DNA from 3 places in the Paenibacillus sp. VTT E-133280 genome. Region 1 is predicted to be linked to each of the others. Evidence: riboswitches for the same ligand, from Rfam matches in the RefSeq annotation. Region 1 holds a riboswitch; each other region holds the start of a gene.
The links. Region 1 has a riboswitch for cobalamin ahead of metE (5-methyltetrahydropteroyltriglutamate--homocysteine S-methyltransferase). Riboswitches for the same ligand answer to the same signal wherever they lie in the genome.
Positions count from the first base shown of each region.

Region 2: linked by a shared signal. The riboswitch ahead of CA600_RS28380 (anaerobic ribonucleoside triphosphate reductase) and the one ahead of metE (5-methyltetrahydropteroyltriglutamate--homocysteine S-methyltransferase) in region 1 are both predicted to bind cobalamin.
Region 3: linked by a shared signal. The riboswitch ahead of CA600_RS09850 (S-layer homology domain-containing protein) and the one ahead of metE (5-methyltetrahydropteroyltriglutamate--homocysteine S-methyltransferase) in region 1 are both predicted to bind cobalamin.

Region 1 is NZ_NFUX01000115.1:4,046-6,322, forward strand. Features, by position in the region: gene metE (5-methyltetrahydropteroyltriglutamate--homocysteine S-methyltransferase) at 1-1,132, opposite strand, end outside; cobalamin riboswitch at 1,389-1,593, opposite strand; gene CA600_RS29315 (undecaprenyl-diphosphate phosphatase) at 1,788-2,277, opposite strand, start outside.
Region 2 is NZ_NFUX01000101.1:4,713-6,989, forward strand. Features, by position in the region: gene CA600_RS28375 (MTH1187 family thiamine-binding protein) at 1-163, opposite strand, end outside; cobalamin riboswitch at 540-773, shown strand; gene CA600_RS28380 (anaerobic ribonucleoside triphosphate reductase) at 991-2,277, shown strand, end outside.
Region 3 is NZ_NFUX01000016.1:72,084-74,360, forward strand. Features, by position in the region: gene CA600_RS09845 (hypothetical protein) at 139-717, shown strand; cobalamin riboswitch at 808-1,008, shown strand; gene CA600_RS09850 (S-layer homology domain-containing protein) at 1,274-2,277, shown strand, end outside.

The DNA of each region.
Region 1 (2,277 bases):
TCAACGCAGCAGCAGCTTCTCCTGTACCCTCTAAGGCTGCAGCAAGCAGGCCAAGCTCACTAAGCTTCTCATCAGCAAAGGCTAATGCAGCCTTGACGGTTGTCTTCAGCTTCGCCTCACCCTGAACAGTAACCGGAACATGCAGCAAACTGCAAGAAGGCTGTAGAATAAGACGATCAAGCGGTACATGTACACTCAGCTTCTCGATTAGCTGCAGCTTAGCATCCAGATCCGAGCGCCAGATGTTGCGTCCGTCAATAATACCCGCTCCCAGCCACTTATCCTCAGGCCAGCCAAGACGTTCAATCGATGCCAGGTTCGTCCCGCCATCATGGACAAAATCAAGACCTAAACCTTGTACCGGAAGTTTGAACAATGCCTCCAGCGGTTCAGCAGCTTCAAAGTAAGTCTGCAGAATAATATTTAAACCAGGCACGGATTCAGCAATTTCTGTGTAAATCGAGTGAAGTAAGGATAATTCTGACTCATTTATTCCTGTAACAATTGCTGGTTCATCCATCTGTACCCAGCATACTCCTTCTTGCTTCAGTTCCTGCAACAGCTGAATGTAAACCGGAAGAAACCGAGCAGCAATCTTCGCAATATCCGCAGATGCAAAACCTTTTGACAACTTAAGGAATGTATAAAGGCCTAAAACTACAGGTTTACCCTCAATTCCCCCTTGGGACTTGGCAAAACGATAAGCTTCCAGTGGTTTGTTCTCGGTCAGACGCGGCGTTTGTGCACCAATCTCTGGAACGATGTAATGATAGTTCGTATTGAACCATTTAGTCATCTCACAAGCGGTAGCCTCAGCATTTCCTCTAGCCATCGCAAAATAAAGATCAAGTCCAATGTCGCCACCGTCATACGCATAACGTGGAGGTACGATCCCGAACATAACAGCTGTATCCAGCACATGATCGTAGAATGTAAAATCATTTACCGGAATGAAATCAATTCCTGCCTCCTGCTGAGTCTTCAAATGCTGAAGCTGAATGCCTGTCATTTCAGTACGGAATTCTTCCTCATTTATTTTCCCCGCCCAGAAGGCTTCCAACGTTTTCTTCCACTCGCGGTTTTTTCCGATTCTTGGATAGCCAAGATTACTTACTTTTACTTTGTTCGTCACTTTGCAGCTCCCCTTCTCCATTTTCTTATTTTGGACTTGATATCACTTGCATTCCTATAAGCATAAACGCCTTCGGCGTCCTTGTAAGGACGGTAAGCATTTTAGCGAGAAATATAAGACATAAAGCATAGGTGCAAAACTTATACTTTCTTATATTTTAAAAAAGAGCGCCCTTCCCTAAAAAAAGTCAAAGGGAAAGACGCCCATAATATACCTATGGTTAACGTCTAACACCTTCCTATCCTCCGTAGGTGAAGCAGTGCTGTTGAAACAGGCAGGTCTCCTGGCTAGCGGTGTCAGCATCCTTAGCAGTCTTCCCAGCAGTAGTAAATTGCCAGTGACATATGTTGCTATGGACTCTTCCGTTACAGTGGCGGGACCGCATCGGCTTCGAACCGAACTTCCCTTTTAAGCCTACCGAATTACTAATTCCGGCAAGCACCTGTCTCCGTTATTTTCAAGCTAAAACGCCATTGGCGTCCTTTTAAGGACGGTAAGACGTTTATGCGAGAATAATAAGAATAAAGTGAAACTTTTACTTTATCCTTATCATCAATAAAGTGAGTGTCTTAATCTGATGTCATCATACGTGAAAGCCCCCGTCATCTGCAATAGATGACGGGGGCTTTGGTTATATCGATTCCTTATAACGGATTTAGAAAAACACGAAATATACTACTGCAGCAAGTACTATGCGATATATAGCAAATGGTAAAAGCTTAATCCGGTTGATCAATTTCAAGAAGAAACGCATCGATAATAACGCAAACACAAAGGCACTGATAAAGCCTGCAATGAAGAACGGCAGGGCATCGATGGTGAAATATTGCCAGTTCTTCATCAGTGAGAGTAAACTGGCGCCTGCCATGATTGGAACAGCCATAATAAACGTGAAATCAGCAGCAGCACGATGACTCATACCCAGAAGAACACCACCAGAAATCGTCGACCCGGAACGTGAAAATCCCGGCCACAAGGAGAAGCACTGGACCAGACCAACACCTAGCGCCTGCTTATATGTAATCTGATCGACACTCTCCGTTTGAATCTTCTTAGGTCCGAATAGATCCGCAATAATCATTAATACAGCACCGACTACTAGACCGATTAACACGGTAGATGTAGAGAATAAATGTTCGTCAATA
Region 2 (2,277 bases), on a different contig from region 1:
CAAAAATACGCTGAAGAGGCCCTTCGATAATTGTACCCATGGATGTAAGCTCATAAGTAATCCCTTCTACCGTCTTCAGCACTCGCTGCATATCCGCAACATAGCTGCTAAGGCTCGTACTACCTGTTCCAATCGGAATAACGGTTACTTCAGCAATAGGCATGGGAATACCTCCTCGGAATTTTAAAGTATGTGTCTCCTTCTATTGTAACAACTCCACCGCTCTCCCACAAATGATCTCAGCTTTATTATGCCCCTTCTTCTTTCCCCCAAAAATTCTCCGAAATATGACTTTCGCCACGGGTATTTTTTCTTACGTGAATTCTAGGGTCATCTGCACTACATTTATGGACTCTTTGTGGCATCTTTTCGGACAATTTATGAATCATTTTTCATATGCCTGTGGATCAATTGTGGATTACTTATGGACAGCCTGTGGATCATTTGTGGAGTACTTTTGAAGAACCCGCTCCCCGCGCGGGTTTTCTAAAAAACTGTTTACAAACACAACATCTTGGGTTATTTTTATCTAACGACAACAAAATATAGTGGAGACAGGCGCTTTGATCCTTAATCGGAATTAGAGCTTAATAGGGAAGTACGGTGAAAATCCGCTGCGGTCCCGCCACTGTAACCGGATGCCCTTTACAAGCTTTTAGAAGCTAAAGATGGGCAGATCTCCTGGCAGAAGCCACTGAGGGTAAGAACCCCCTTGGGAAGGCGCTGAGAGGTCCTACGGAAGCCAGGAGACCTGCCTGTTTCGACGACACCAACTATGAGTGCCTGCGAGGAACAGGAGTGGTGTCCGCATGCGGTCATCTTCTTAGAGACCACTACAAATATCTGTGTGGATATTTACATAACGCATCGGGCATTTTCAGCCATCCTCGCTAGGGGATGCTTTTTTTATGAGATCACAATGAATATACGGCCGCTTATGCGGCCCCACTTCTTAATGATAGGACGATAGACTGAGAGGAGAGCTATACAATGACGTTGTTGGAGAGACAATTTAACGGTACAACAAATGCACGGGAAGTTCTTTTAGAAGAGCTCATTGATTTAGGACGCGATATTATCGACAGCCGGGATTTGGACTTGCTGCGCGAGAATGCCAATTTGAACGGAGAGAGTTTCTCCGGTAAAATGAGCAAGTTCGGCAGTGAATATTCAAAATGGTACGCCCGTAACTTTACGATGCCGCCGCAGCTGGTGCAAGCCATTGATGACAATGTCGTCTATGTGCATGATCTGGATCAATACGCAATCGGAACGACTAACTGCATTTTTATCCCGTTTGATAAGCTTCTCCGAGAAGGCTTCAACACCGGCAACGGCAGTGTTCGTCCTCCGAACTCCATAATGACAGCTATGTCACTAGTAGCAATCATTTTTCAATCCCAGCAAAATGCTCAATATGGCGGTGTATCCGCCAATAAACTCGACTATGATCTGGCACCTTATGTAACCAAATCCTTCGCTAAGCTGTTCCGCAAGGGTCTGGATTATTTTGATGAGGGACAAGCTAATGAATCTTTGGGCGAGATCACAATGAGCCGGACCGATCTGGCCGAGGTATATCCGAAATCGTTCCGTTATGCACTGAAAGAAACTGAAATCGAAACCCTGCAAGCGGCTGAAAGTATGGTACATAATCTCAATACCATGTCCAGCCGATCCGGCGGGCAAATTCCGTTTACCAGTATCAATTATGGTACTTGTACTTCACCAGAAGGTCAGCTTGTAATCAGTTCCCTGCTAACAGCAACGATGAACGGGCTTGGCAGCGGAGAAACACCTGTATTCCCTATTCAAATCTTCAAATGCAAGCAAGGAATCAACCAACAGCAAGGCGATCCTAACTATGAATTGTTCCTAAAAGCAGCGGAATGTTCTGCACGCAGACTGTATCCGAACTTTGCTAATCTAGACGCTCCGCTCAACTTGCAGTATTATGATCCAAGTGATCCTGATACGGAATTTGCTACAATGGGCTGCCGCACTCGAGTGCTCGGTGACCGTTTTGGGCGTAATCATTGCTCCGGGAAGGGCAACCTTTCCTTTAATACACTGAATCTGGTTCGGCTCGGTCTGGCACACGGCACAGTAACAGGCCGGCGTACCGTCGCAGACGAAGCTGGCTTCTATGAGGATCTAAATCACTATATGGACATTGCGCTGGAAGGACTTCTTCATAGGTTCCGCATCCAAAGCGCGCAAAAAGCTAAAGCATCCGATTTCATGATGCGAGAAGGCGTCTGGGAAGGCGGCGAAACC
Region 3 (2,277 bases), on a different contig from region 1:
CACCTCCATTAATTTGTTGTAAACGCTTACCAAATACCCTAACATAGAATAATTTCAACGAGTACCTTACTAATTTGTGGTAAATTCATATATGAATTAGTGATTTGCAGTGATTCCAAAGTTATGGAGGGCAATCCAGTGAGCAGATTTCATTACATAGGCTCGGCTACAGAGCTTCCGTTAGGAGAAAGAGGCAGTGTACTGTCAGCAAAGACATATAATGAAGTGAAAAATTCCCCAGAGTATAAGAATCAAAGAGAGGCTTTACGCCTGCAAGGCATAATTCCTTTGGATGACATCGCAGATCTGTCTCATTTAAGAGATGAGGACTGTCTTGTATACGACTCGGAAGAAGATGCAGCGGGTATTTTTATAGAGGAACTTGGGTATTGGAACGATGAGATTCGCAAGCATTTTCGGAGTCCATATGTATACCGGATTTCACCGAATTGGGGCGGCTTCTCTGTATCCCCTAAGCTAAAAGATACGCTACCAGGATCGTATGATGCCTCACTCAAGTGTTGTCGGGAGTTATTTAGGCTTATGACAGATTATGGGGTATCTGGTGCCGAGTTTGAGCTTTATACTTGTTGGGCTGAGGAAGAAGGGCTCCTACGAAATAAAAAGTATGATCGATTCTTTGATTTGGCCTCTTTGTCACTGGAGGAGGGCTTTGAGCTGAGAGAAAAAGAGTATATTGTGGTTAAAATGATTTGATATTCAATAGGATTATCGCTAACTACTCGTTATACAAAAAACAAATATTGCATGACAAAAGCATCTATATTAGATATGATGGAGCATGAAAAATTAATATTAGCAATAGGTGCCAATTATGAATGTTTCGGAAATGCAATCATAGATTGGTTAAATGGAAAGCGGGTGTGAGTCCCGCGCGGTCCCGCCGCTGTGAAAGAGGAGTCCTTGCAAGGTACCACTGGGAAACTGGGAAGGTAGCAAGGGTGATGATACTTGAGCCAGAATATCTGCCTGTTTCTGATACACCATTAAACTCTACGAGCGATAGAGGGGTGTTTGATATAGTATATGCCTGCTATTATTGCGGTTCACTATCTTAAACCTCTTGACGTTATGTTGAGTGGTTTTTTTGTAGTGCTAAAAATATAAGAAAGTATAAGTTTAGCACCTATACTCTATGTCTTATATTTCTCGCTAAACGCATAACGTCCTTATAAGGACGCCGAGGGCGTTATGCTTGGAAAGTTTATTCTGTTTTTTTATTATAGGAAGAGAAGGGAAGGGTTATGGAAACATGAAGAAAAATAAGTTTTTAGCTTGGTTACTCATTGTAGCTGTATTTATCACGACGTTCTCTACAAGCGTAATCCCGGCTCATGCGAATGAAGTAATTGCCGATAGTGCAGTTGTAACAACAGAGGTTAATCAAGCTCTAGTAGAGCAGATTAATGCGTTAGTACAAGAGCCAGATACAGAGAAGCCTACGATATTAATAGAAGGTATACAAGATAAACAAGAAGTATCCAGTAAAGATTTAAGCTTCAAAGTTGTGGTTACAGACAATGTCTATAAAGACATTATCCCAGTAGTAAAGCTGAACCAAGTCGTTCTGTCAGCTACTAATGGTGAGTACAGAGCCTCTCTTAACCCAGGTAGTAACGTAATCGCAGTAACGGCTGTAGATGGCGCTGGGAACAAAGCAGATAATGTAACCTATCAGGTTACTTATAAAATTACTGCCAAAGAACAGTTAGATAAAAGCTTGGCTTACATCGTTAACACTGTAAAGAATCCGTCATTTGGAACAGGTAGCGGAGAATGGTCGATTCTTTCTCTAGCACGTGCGAACTATAAAGTACCAAGTGGTTATTATGATCTCTATTACAACAATGTAGCTACGAAAATAACATCGATTATCAAAGAGGATGGAAAACTCGACGCCAATAAAAGCACAGAGAATTCCAGAGCAATTCTAGGACTGACCTCTATCGGAAAAGATATCACGAATGTTGCAGGTCATGATCTAAGAAATGCACTCGCTGATTATCAATATATTCAGAAGCAAGGGAACAACGGTCCCATATTTGCTCTGATTGCACTAGATAGTCATGACTACGAAATTCCAGTATTATTCCCTGATCCTGATGAGAAGGGAGTTATATATCAAAGCACAAGAGAAAACCTGGTTCAGTACATCTTAGATAGAGAAGTTAAAAAAGGTGCAGCAGATGCCGGGGGCTGGGCTTTAGGTGTAACCAAAGCAGACGTCGATATGACCGGGATGGCGATGCAAGCACT